4 regions of the Lysinibacillus sp. NPDC058147 genome follow, and region 1 is predicted to be linked to each of the others. Evidence: riboswitches for the same ligand, from Rfam matches in the RefSeq annotation. Region 1 holds a riboswitch; each other region holds the start of a gene.

Region 1 (3,196 bases):
TCGGGCCAACACGATGTTGGTCACGAAGGCGTTATCACAGGACGTGATGGTTTTAGCTTTCGTTCCTCTATTGCTAATCCCCGAGAAGTCGCCCAGTCTCCACTACAATCAACTATTTGCATAGCAAAAGTTATCAACAAATTTTGGTGATGAATCAAAAACTGTCCAATTAAGTATGCTATATACTTTTGGACAGTTTTTGTATCTCTTTATTTAATTGGAATTATTTTTAACACTTTTTGAAGGCGGTATGCAAAAATACCTGCAAATACAGCTAAAATAATATCTTTTGGTAAAGGGGGCATCATCCAAAGCCATGCTACCTTATAAGTGAAAGCATCAGTAGCACTAGCCCATAGCTTATAGGCAAAGTACATCCAATTTGTTCCTAGTAAATAATTAATAGCTGTAGCAACTAATGCTGCAACTACATAGCTTTTCTTCGTCCCACTGCGTTCTACAATAAGCCCCGCGACAAATGCAGCTACTATAAAAGAGACAATAAAACCAAATGTAGGACTTATTATTTGTCCAAAGCCTCCGTTGAATCGAGCAAATACAGGTGCACCTGCTAAACCGATACACATATAAACAGTACAAGCGAGTGCCCCTTTTCTACTACCAAGAATAAGCCCTGCTAAAATAGCAAAAAATGTTTGCAATGTGATAGGTACTCCACCAACCATCATGAAAGGTACAATGGACGTAATATTAGCTCCGATCATCATCAATGTTGAAAATAGTCCAATATAGGCAATATCGACTGTTCTTAATTTGTGATGAGTATGTTCTGCAATTGTTGTCATTATTTCACCCCTAAAAAGTAATGTTGATAATAGTAGTGTAAAAAAATAATGATTTTGTGTCAACTTGATAATTATATATAGTTAACACAAAGTGATTTTCCCTACTTAACTTGATAAATCATTGTTAGTTATAGACTAACTATTAAAATATATGATAGAATCGTCATAATTTTAAATATTCGATGCTAATGGTGTGACATCTTGTACAATGTGTCACTTAAAAGGGAAGTCGGTGCAAATCCGACGCTGTCCCGCAACTGTAAAGAGGAGTTCTATGATGATTTAGCCACTGTTCTAGGATGGGAAGGCAATCATAGTAACATTGATTCGAAGCCAGGAGACCTGCCAATTAGTAATTCCTGTAATGCCCACGTGGATGAAAGCAATTACGGACAATAGTAGAAGGAAATCTTTCTGATGTTGTTTTATCAAGGGTATTTCTATGCGTGTTTGCATAGAATACCCTTTTTTGTTTCATTTATCTTCATTCAATGCTTCTTTTTGTCCCGAAAGTAAACGACAGCAGCAACAACAATTACGCCAAGGAAAAATTGATCTTTAATAATAGGAGTTAATAAACATATGAATAAAAAATTTATGCTACTCTCAATGACTCTTTTTCTAGTACTTATCATTTCAATGACAATTGCGATAATGGTTGGATCGGTTTCTGTTACCCCATTTTATGTATGGAAAGTGATCCTTTCTAAAATCCCAATAATACAAAATTCAATAGAAGAAGATTGGAGTCGCTCACAGGAAATTATCATTTGGCAAATACGAGCTCCGCGAGTATTACTCGCTGCTATTGTAGGAGCAGGTTTAGCAATTGCTGGAGCAGCCATTCAAGCACTTGTTCGTAATTCAATTGCAGAACCATATATTTTGGGGATTTCTTCTGGAGCGACGGTTGGTGCTACATCCGTCATCATTTTAGGTGCTTTTTCATTTTTAGGAGCTTATGCACTTTCTGTATCTGCATTTTTAGGTTCTCTTACGGCAATGGGGTTAGTTTTCTTCTTATCACGCGTTGGAGGTAGAATTTCTGTCTTTCGACTTTTACTTTCAGGGATGGCAGTGTCTTTTATTTTATCTGCTATTTCAAACTTTATTTTAATGATGTCAAAACAAGAGGGCGGAATGAAGGCGGTCATGTTTTGGATGCTAGGAAGCTTAGCTGGTGCTAAATGGGGTAATCTTTTAATCCCAACTATTATTTTTATTGTAGTATTTGCCTTGTTATGGCTCCACTATCGAAGCTTAAATTTATTACTGCTGGGGGAAGAAGCAGCAGTCACATTAGGAGTTAACTTACAACAATTTCGTATACAGCTTATTTTAGTAGTTTCATTATTAACGGGTGTGATTGTTGCTGTAAGTGGCTCAATCGGATTTGTCGGCTTAATCATTCCACATATTGTAAGGCTAATTGTAGGTTCAAACCATAAATATGTCATACCGATTAGTGCATTATTAGGGGGGATTTTCTTAGTTTGGGCAGATGCAATTGCTCGAATTTTAATTGCTCCTGAGGAAATGCCAATTGGAATTATCACGGCTTTTTGCGGTGGTCCATTTTTTATTTGGTTGCTACGTAGTAACAATTATTCATTCGGTGAAGGAGATTAAAGCATATGACATTAGAAGCGAAACAAGTATCATTCTCCATTTCTGATGCACGTATATTACATGAAGTAAGTATTCAAATAAAAGACAAGCAATTTGTTGGGCTAATTGGTCCTAATGGTAGTGGGAAGTCAACGCTATTAAAGAATATGTATCGTTTATTAAAGCCAGAAAGTGGAACAGTATTACTAAATGAACAGGATATTTTAAAGCAATCGAGTAAAAGCATTGCTCGAAATTTAGCAGTTGTGAGTCAAGAAACACCAGTTTTATTCGATTTTACAGTGCATGATTTAGTGAGTATGGGGAGAACACCTCATAAAAAACTATTGGAGCTTGATCAAGAACGAGATTTTCAAATTGTAAAAAATGCACTGAAACAAACAGGCATCGCTCATTTAGAGAAACGTAGCTTTAGCTCTCTTTCGGGTGGAGAAAAAAAGCGTGTGATGGTTGCTCGTGCTCTCGCCCAGCAAGCGCAGGTGCTTATTTTAGATGAGCCAACGAATCATCTAGATATTCAGCATCAATTACAGCTTATGGATTTAATCCAAACCTTACATTTAACAGTTGTTGCTGCAATACATGATTTAAACATTGCAGCTATGTATTGCGATCAAATTTATGTTTTACAGCAAGGTCGAATTGTTTGTTTTGGAACGCCAGAAGAAGTACTTACACCGGCATTATTACAAGATGTATTTGGTGTTTATGCCGATATACAAACACATCCACTTACAGGTAAACCGTATTTAATGTATATC
Region 2 (3,196 bases), on a different contig from region 1:
AAGCCTCCGACCTCAGAAGGGAAGGCAAGAGCTAATTGTACAGAAGTGACAACATATGTACCTAAATCACCAAGCATTGCTGCTAAAAAGACAGCGAGGGAAAATGATAGTCCCATTTTTTGTGAGCCCTTAAATACATAGTAAGCGATAATAGGGCCCATAATTGCCATAGAAAAGGTATTTGCACCTAATGTTGTAAGCCCACCATGTGCTAAAAGTAAAGCTTGGAATAATAACACGATTGTTCCGATAACACTCATTGCTAGTGGACCAAAAAGAACTGTTCCAAGCCCAACTCCAGTTGGATGCGAGCAACTCCCCGTTACAGAAGGAATTTTTAAGGCTGATAGCACAAAGGCAAAGGCACCTGATAGACCTAAAATCATTTTTGTTTCAGGATTTTCATCAATAGTTTTACGAATAGAACGTAATCCTAAAATAATAAATGGAATCGAAATGACCCACCAAAAAATCGCCCATTCGATTGGCAAAAAGCCCTCCATAATATGCATTGCAAATGCACGATTTGGCACGAATAAAAAGGCCAATAAAAAATAACTAAGCTTCCAACCTGAAAATTTCAAAAATCTCTCCTCCTAGCTTTAAAATTTTTCGAATTAGTATGCGAGCGATACAATTTCGCCATGGCGTAATTGCGTCCGGATTTAGAATTGTGCAAGCACAATTCATTCCTTTCAAAATCCGTGACATCCGCCGGAGGCTTTTTTTCATTCAGTGGTTTTTTGGCTCGGATGGAACCATATCTGTACTACCACTTTGAGAACTAATCTCTTCTGAATGAAAAAAAGCACTTTTCCGTAGTGGAAAAGTGCATAGCTAAAAAAAGCAAATAAAATTCTAATCTGCTAAGCCGCACACCCATCCTCGTAGGTTGAAACGATCACATATTTTTCGGCAGGTCTCCTGGCTTAAGTTCAATGTTTTATAGGCCTTCCCATCCTTTGGACAGTGACATTTTCTATAAAACTCCCTAGTACAGTGGCGGGACCGCGCCGGACTTGAACCGGCTTCCCTTTTAAGCGAAATGCTGAACAATTCGCACCGAAAAAAGTTGAAGTTGTGAGATTTCACGACAAAGTGTAACACGAATTTCCATATATATGCTATACTTTTTGTGAAAAAATTTTAAATTGATAGTCTATATCGAAAATTTAGATAAATATAAACTGGATATCGCGTTTTTTCTATGAAATTTTAAAAAAATTGTCACAAATTAAAAAAGAAATATTGAAATTTTAAAAAAATAAGCTATGATAGAAACAGTTTTTAATTACATAAATTCATATAAAACGTCCATAAGTGCTTGAATATTTTCAAGATAATAGGGAAATCGGTGAGAATCCGATACAGCCCCCGCTACTGTAATAGCTGATGAAATCGCGGATGCCACTAGTGAAAACTAGGAAGGCGCGAAAGTAAAAGGAAGCTTTAGTCAGGAAACCTGCTTATGTGATGATGCATGCAAACTTTTCGGAGGGAGAAGTTGAAGCGAGAGCGAGTACCTGTATATATTCGTTTTTATTTGGCTTCTACTAAACCTTTACTCTTCGTCTAGAGTAAAGGTTTTTCTTTTTCCTAAAAAGCAAATGAGGGGAGAAAAACTATGACAACTTGGAATTTAGAGGGGATGAAAACACATCTTTTTATTTGCAATGGTAGTAGCTGTATGAAAAAAGATGCTGAGGACATTACACAGGCAATCCGTGATGAAATACAGTTACTAGCGCTTGATAAAGAAATACATACGACAAGGACCCGCTGTAATGGCAGATGTAAGGATGCTTGTGTTGTCATTGCTTATCCTCAAGGGAATTGGTACCGAGTGCCGACAATGGAGCATGCGAGAGCACTCGTACAAGATTTGAATCATGAAGCGTTACATAATGAGCATGTTTTTACATTGCGTGAAGGTTCGTTACAGCGTACAGCGCAAACAACAGCCATTAAAGGCATTGAAAAGGTGAAAGAGGGGTAGCAAAATGGCGCAAAAAGGTAAGATTTTCGTAGTTGGCTTTGGCCCTGGAGACTTTAAACATATTACGACTCGTGCTGTGGAGGCACTACAACAAAGTGATATGATCATAGGCTATAAAACTTATGTTGAACTTATTCAGGATTTAGTTAATGCAAAGTCGATTATTAGTACTGGTATGACAGAGGAGGTTTCACGTGCACAGGAAGCGGTGCGTCAAGCAGAGGCTGGAAGTATCGTATCGGTCATTTCCAGTGGAGATGCCGGGGTTTATGGAATGGCTGGATTAGTGTATGAAGTATTAATCGAGCTAGGATGGACAGAAGCAACTGGTATCGAGGTAGAAATTGTTCCAGGTATTTCAGCTATTAATTCGTGTGCAAGTTTACTAGGTGCTCCGATCATGCATGACGCCTGTACCATCAGTTTAAGTGATCACCTAACACCTTGGAATTTAATTGCAAAACGAGTGGAAGCGGCAGCTATGGCGGATTTCGTTATTGCACTTTATAACCCAAAAAGTGGGCGTCGTACGAGACAAATAGTAGAGGCACAACGAATTTTATTGGAATATCGATCGCCAGATACGCCGGTTGGACTTGTGAAAAGCGCGTATCGTGACCGTCAGGAAATAACGATGACTACTTTAGCAGAAATGCTTGAACATGATATCGGCATGTTAACGACAGTTATTATCGGGAATTCAACAACATTCTTCTACGACAATAAAATGATTACGCCACGTGGTTATCAGCGTAAATATACACTTGGTGAGGAAAAACAACCGTTACGACCACACCAACGACTGAAGGAAGAAAATGAACCGTGGGCGATGAATCAAGAAACAGGAGCAGCGCGTAATGATTTTGCGACAGATCCTAATGCTAATCGTATTAAGCCCAGTTTAGCCATCAGACCAGAATCAAAGCCTAAAAAATCTTCACTTGAAATGGCGACAGCAGCTCTTGCAATGGTAAAGGGAACGAGCGCTCTTAAGGTAACGCCTAAGCTCGTTCAACAAAAAGTCGAATCTGTTTTTGAATTAGCTGTTAGCCCTGGGGTAGCCAATAAGTTTTTTACTCCTCAACAAATGATGACGTTGGCTGAAGTAGTAGGTGAGGAAGGAACGATGGAGTATACACCCGATCATCAAATTCATTTGAAGATCCCAACGTCTGAGCCTGAGGAGATTACAACAAAGCT
Region 3 (3,196 bases), on a different contig from region 1:
AAAGCAATTTCAGTTTAGTTATAAAGAAAAGTCTCTCACTGGAGTGGATCGTCAATATATTAATTTGACGGTAACAAATGTAAATCATAATCCTTTAGGAAACTATAACGTTACGGAAGATAGTCAGCACTTTTCAGGGGAAATCACGAATGTAGGTTTGAATTTTATGAATCCTTTGTATTATCGTGCGATGACACCAGATAAATTTTTCGCGTATGTATATTATAATTATAATGATACAGACAAGCGCATTTATCAAATGAATACAAGAGCCAATGAGTTTTATACATATTATAATGGCTATGTATATCAAATAGGCTATCAATTAAATGGTGATCAACAGGAAGCACAAGAAAAAATGGTTGCTCTTGTAAGAGAATTTATCCCACACTTAAATTCATGGAAAGCAAAGAAATAAGGTGGAAGATAAACTGACTGTAAAAGCTCGATTGGTGAAGGCTTAGAAATTAGTGGTGATTAAAACCCTCTAGTAAGTATTACTTAATTTTTGTCACCAACTAGTTACCAAATTGGCACATCTCATTCTGTCTATATTAAAATAGTAGAAAAGAGGATGGGGGTTCAACAATGACGGTAGCGCAAACGTATTTAAATGTAGTTCAAAAAAGATTTAAAAGTGTGAAAGAACAAGGTGATAAAACACTCTCACAATTGGATCATGAACAACTACACTGGGCTTTTAACGAGGAATCCAATAGCATTGCCGTTATCGTAAAACATGTTAGTGGCAATATGATATCGAGATGGACTGACTTTCTAACGACAGATGGCGAGAAAGCAACGAGAAATCGTGATGATGAATTTACTGATAGCCTTCAGACAAAAGAAGAGGTTATAACAGTATGGGAAAAGGGATGGCAAGTATTTTTAAATGCTTTACAAAGATTAACGGAAGCTGATTTACAAGGGTTTGTAACGATAAGAGGAGAACAGCATTCCGTGATAGATGCTATCGAAAGACAAATGTCCCACTACTCACAACATGTCGGTCAAATTGTTTACATCGCAAAGCAACTAAGGGGCACTGATTGGCAAACATTAAGTATTCCAAAGGGTCAATCTCAGGCTTTTACAGAGTCTATGGTAAAAAAACATCAACAATAGAAATGGGGCCGTCTCACTAGTGTGAGATGGCTTTTATGATGGAATATACTATAATAAAGCCTTTAAATATCTCAAAACTTTATTATATTCAGAAAATAAAATTGACGTGTGTCTTTGAAGCATGTTATGTTTATTACTAAATTTAATAATTATCATTACAAGTTTGAGTGAAATAATTTTTCACTCAATTAAAAGGAAAATGGGTGTAAATCCCATGCTGTCCCGCAGCTGTAAATGAGGAGTTTTGTTTCAAATACCACTGAGTAAGTACTTGGGAAGGTGAAGCAAAATGAAGATTCATAAGCCAGAATGCCTGCTTGTAGTTAGATTCATTGTAGAGCTACGAAAGATAGGGAGATGGATGGAAGGCTTTTAATGATGAGTTTTTCTATCCTTATTCATATTTGAATAAGGATTTTTTTATGCCTTTTTCTAAACATAGTAGTTTACATCAAAGTGAGGTGCGAATAAGGTTAGCGGCGGAATATCGGGTTTTAGCGGCTTCATATGCTTAGTTAGCGGCGCAATTTACACTTTTAGCGGCGTTCCCCGAATGCTATGAGTTTTAAATTAGAAGTATTTTGTGTCTTTCTAGCACCAATAAATAGACAGGAGCAGAAATAATGTTATTCAAAAAGAATTTATTACCTTTCATTCTATTGCTGATGTTAATCATTTTAGCAGGGTGTTCAAGCTCGAATGAAGGTAATGGAAGTACAACAAAAGATAACGAAGGAAAAATGATAACAATTGGCTGGCCACTAGATATAGGGCCATTAAATCCGCATACTTATCTACCAAACCAAATGACTGCCCAAGCAATGGTGTATGAATCATTGGTAGAATATAACGATGACGGGACAATATCGCCGAAATTAGCAGAGAGTTGGGAAATCTCCAACGATAAAAAAACTTACATATTTCATCTTAGAAAAGATGTCAAATACTCTGATGGGACAGCCTTTAATGCAGATAATGTCATTCGTAATTTTAATGCAGTTTTAGCAGATCGTGAAACACACTCCTGGATGGGGATGGTGAATCATATTGTAGATGTTGTGAAAAAAGATGACTATACAATTCGTTTACAGTTAGATGAACCATATTACCCTGTATTAAACGAACTGGCGTTTGTTCGACCATTCCGCTTTTTAGGGGATAACGGATTCCCTGAGGGAGATGCAACTAATAAAGGAATAAAAGCTCCGATTGGAACAGGTCCATGGGTATTAACCGAATACAAAAAAGATGAATCCGCAATTTTTAGCCGCAACGAACATTATTGGGGTGAAAAGCCACTGGTGGACAAAGTAAAAGTGAAAATTATTCCTGATTCAGAATCTATGTCACTGGCATTTGAAAATGAAGAATTAGATTTAATTTATGGCCGTGGCATTATTAGCTTAGATAACTACACTTTCTTAAAAGATAGCGGTAAATACAAAACGGCTATATCTGAACCTTTATCTACACGTGCATTGCTATTTAATACACAATCTGGTCCATTAGCAGAATTAAAAGTACGTCAGGCTATTCAATACGCTATTAATAAAGAACAAATGGTTGAGAGCATTACCCATGGTACAGAAAAAGTTGCCAATACACTGTTTTGGGATGCTATTCCGTATGCCAATATTGATTTGAAACCAATCCTATTCAGTCCAGAAAAAGCCAAGCAGTTATTAGATGAAGCAGGTTGGACATTACAAAAAGGTGATAAAATCCGTTCTAAAAATGGGCAACCTCTTAAACTAGATTTAATCTATATTGCAACAGATGCCATCCAAAAACCTATGGCAGAATTAATGCAAGGAGAATTAGCAAAAATAGGCGTCCAACTAAATCTTGAAGGCGCTGATGTTATGGTAGGGCTCCAAAAATTGATGGATAATCAAGTAGATATTAATTTTTGGCGTACTAATGGTCCACCAACAGACCCGCATAGCTTCGCAAACGAATCAGCAACACTGAATGCAAATGGCGTTTATGAAGCGAAATTAGGCCTAGATAACGCAGCACAAATTGATGACAAAATACATCAATTATTAATTGGTACGGATGAAGCGGAACG
Region 4 (3,196 bases), on a different contig from region 1:
TGATATAGCTGTTCAGTAATCGGTGCTGCCTCCATCTTATCACCATCACAAAAGTCACAAGCCTTCATCGACACAATCGGCCCTTGCTTTGCCACATACAGACCAGCCTCTTCTAACTCCTCAATAGTATTTGCTACATCTACTGTTGGAATAGATAATAATATGCTGTAAGAGGCTGAGTATTTGATTGCACCTATTTCCCCTACAACCTTCGCTATTGTTTGAAATTGTAAGGGAGTGTAATGCTTATTAATAATACCTGGGCTTATGGCAAGACGTGTAAAATCTCCATTACTGTTTAGCTTTTCAAAGGTTTTGTCCGGTATATTCGTACGGAATGCGTTCATAAATACTTCTCCTTATGAAAAAGGAGCTAGCAAAACGCTAGCCCAGATTTTTTTAGTTTTTAAAGCTATCAGGATAGAAGCCTTTTGCTAATACTTGAATGGCTTCTGCAGCACGAACTCCTTCTGACGCAGCAGAAAGCGGTAAGATTACAAATCGTTCATTTTTTACTGCTTCCGTTTCTTTTAAGGCTGGATCATTTTTTAAGAAATTTATTTTTTCTCCCGCCGTTGTTTCACCGTAATCAACGACAACAACAACTTCTGGATTTCGTTCTACTACATCCTCTTTAGATACCGTAGTCCAACCGGATTCAACATCACCAAAAATATTTTTACCGCCAGCCATCGTTACAAGCTCGTTCATAAAGTTTTGTCCAGCAGTAAAGACATCTTTATCACCACTATCAAACACTAATACGCGCAGTTCTTTCCCTTCTTGTGGTAATTTTGCACGTACTTCATCTACATCTTTTGTCATTTTCTCGATTAAAACTTCACCACGATCCTCAACGCGGAAAATTTTCGCTATATTTCGAATATCTGTGAAAATATCATCTAAAGTAGGTTTCGTCATATTTGAGGCAGTATGTAAATATGTGTGAATCCCTAATGCCTCAAGTTCTTCAGGTGTACCGACACCTTTCTCTCCAAAGGCACTTTTCCAACCACCGTATAAAAAGTCTGCCTCAGCATTAATAACCTGCTCCTTTGTGGGATACTGTTCAGCTAATACAGGTACTTTATCGTAGGCAGCTTGTAGAGGCTCATAAATTTTATCATCTAAGTATGCAGTCCCTACCATTGAATCTTCTAAACCTAAAGCCAACATAATTTCTGTTACGTGTTGATTTAAGCTAATCGCTTTTTTCGGTGCTTCTTTATATACTTGTGTTGTTCCATTATTTTCAATTGTTATTTCTGTCGTTGCAGCTTGTGATGGCTCTACCTTCTCACCTTTTGCTGCAGATTCTGGTTTGTCCTTTGCGTTACACGCGCCTAGTACAGCGATCAATGCTATTACAAAGACAAGCCATACGTGCTTCCATTTCTTCATGTCCTCTTCTCCTTTGTTGTTAAATATATAAAAAGAAATCATTAGACTTCTTTGCTCCCGAGTTAGGTTTCTAGAAAAGGGCATAAAAAAATCCCCTTGTTTCCAAGAGGTTAGCATAGCGAAAGAAAGGTTCTTCAACCGTTCACTATCTCCATCCTCGTGGTTTAAGTAAAAAATATATATTGGCAGGTATCCTGGCTTAGGTTCATCATCTATACGCCTTCCCATAGTGTTGCTACAGTGGCATCTCGTATAGACTCCCCATTTACAGTTGCGGGACAGCATCGGATTTGCACCGATTTCCCTTTTAAGCAAATGACAAAATCATTTGCACCAATACGTCGTTTTTATTTAATTGTAATTGATATCGAAAGATTAGCAGATTCACAATCTCCGAAAATATTAAAAAATTATAATCATAAATATATTAACACTATTCCGACATAAACACTAACGATTTTTAAACGAAATATTTTTCATTCCAATTCTGTTACAATGTTGATAAATGAATTAATAGAAACGAGGATTTTTTATGCATGTAACAATTGGAGTACTCGCACACGTAGATGCAGGAAAAACAACATTTTCTGAGCAGTTGCTTTTTCATACAAACAGTATTCAAGCCCGTGGACGAGTGGATCACCAGGATACATTTCTAGACAACCATGAACTGGAGCGTCAGCGGGGCATTACGATTTTTGCGGAGCAAGGTCGCATGACGATTGGAAACGATACATATACGTTAATTGATACACCTGGACACGTCGATTTCTCGCCGGAAATGGAACGTGCCATTCGGGTTATGGATTATGCCATTATAATTGTTAGTGCAGTTGAAGGACTACAAGGTCATACCGAAACAGTGTGGCAACTTTTACGCCAATATCACGTCCCAACCTTTTTCTTTATCAATAAAATTGACCGTGAAGGTGCAGATGTTGAAACCGTTATGGCACAGCTTCAAAAGGATTGCTCTGAGGATGTACTGTTCGTAGATGAACCGCTCCGCCCCGACTTTGTATCAACTCACATAATGGAGTGGATCGCTGAACGTGATGAACAGCTTCTGGATGCTTTTCTTAATGAGACATTGGATAGCTCTAGCTCCCTTACTCATTTACAAACAATGGTTAAACAGGAAAAGGCCTTTCTATGTTTTTCTGGCTCTGCCTTGAAAGATATTGGGATAAAAGAATTTCTAGCTCAGCTTCCCCTACTTACAGAAACAAATTTTCTTAATGATGCCCCGTTCCAAGGTGAGGTGTTTAAAATTCGTCATGATGGACATCAACGCTTAACTTTTTTAAAGGCATTGCAGGGCACATTGCATGTGAGAGATGAATTTTTCTTTGGAGATGCAACAGAAAAAGTGACTGAAATTCGCCTATACAATGGTAGCCGTTATGATACCGCTCAAGAAGTAGAAGCTGGAGAGATTTTCGCAGTTAAAGGGATTAGCGAGGGAAACATCGGAGATATCATTGGTTATTCAAGTAACCCGAAGCCCTATGAATTAGTACCGACTTTACAGGCAAAAGTACAATATGAAGGCGATCAACATATAAAGGAAGTATTAAAAATTTTCCGCACACTTGAAGCAGAAGAACCATCTTTACGTGTGCTGTGGCATGAAAAATTTCAAGAAATTCATGTACATATTATGGGTGTCATCCAACTCGAAGTTCTGATCGACGTGCTAAACAAACGCTTCTCGCTAGACATTTCATTTAGCGAACCACAGATTTTGTATATGGAAACAATCGCAACAATGGTGACGGGCTATGGTCATTTTGAG

The links. Region 1 has a riboswitch for cobalamin ahead of ACFVT8_RS22850 (FecCD family ABC transporter permease). Riboswitches for the same ligand answer to the same signal wherever they lie in the genome.
Region 2: it holds a riboswitch for cobalamin, as region 1 does, so the genes downstream of both, ACFVT8_RS03980 ((2Fe-2S) ferredoxin domain-containing protein) here and ACFVT8_RS22850 (FecCD family ABC transporter permease) in region 1, are expected to answer to the same signal.
Region 3: it holds a riboswitch for cobalamin, as region 1 does, so the genes downstream of both, nikA (nickel ABC transporter substrate-binding protein) here and ACFVT8_RS22850 (FecCD family ABC transporter permease) in region 1, are expected to answer to the same signal.
Region 4: it holds a riboswitch for cobalamin, as region 1 does, so the genes downstream of both, ACFVT8_RS07945 (ABC transporter substrate-binding protein) here and ACFVT8_RS22850 (FecCD family ABC transporter permease) in region 1, are expected to answer to the same signal.

What each region holds. Positions count from the first base shown of each region.
Region 1 covers NZ_JBHVUJ010000013.1:29,131-32,326, forward strand. The annotation lists gene ACFVT8_RS22845 (biotin transporter BioY) at 210-806, opposite strand; cobalamin riboswitch at 979-1,171, shown strand; gene ACFVT8_RS22850 (FecCD family ABC transporter permease) at 1,389-2,435, shown strand; gene ACFVT8_RS22855 (heme ABC transporter ATP-binding protein) at 2,441-3,196, shown strand, end outside.
Region 2 covers NZ_JBHVUJ010000001.1:823,712-826,907, forward strand. The annotation lists gene ACFVT8_RS03975 (energy-coupling factor ABC transporter permease) at 1-584, opposite strand, end outside; cobalamin riboswitch at 898-1,082, opposite strand; cobalamin riboswitch at 1,302-1,485, shown strand; gene ACFVT8_RS03980 ((2Fe-2S) ferredoxin domain-containing protein) at 1,625-1,996, shown strand; gene cobJ (precorrin-3B C(17)-methyltransferase) at 2,001-3,196, shown strand, end outside.
Region 3 covers NZ_JBHVUJ010000004.1:396,292-399,487, forward strand. The annotation lists gene ACFVT8_RS24575 (hypothetical protein) at 1-418, shown strand, start outside; gene ACFVT8_RS14670 (DUF1572 family protein) at 589-1,125, shown strand; cobalamin riboswitch at 1,268-1,460, shown strand; gene nikA (nickel ABC transporter substrate-binding protein) at 1,749-3,196, shown strand, end outside.
Region 4 covers NZ_JBHVUJ010000002.1:518,736-521,931, forward strand. The annotation lists gene ACFVT8_RS07940 (precorrin-3B methylase) at 1-347, opposite strand, end outside; gene ACFVT8_RS07945 (ABC transporter substrate-binding protein) at 400-1,401, opposite strand; cobalamin riboswitch at 1,569-1,754, opposite strand; gene ACFVT8_RS07950 (GTP-binding protein) at 1,934-3,196, shown strand, end outside.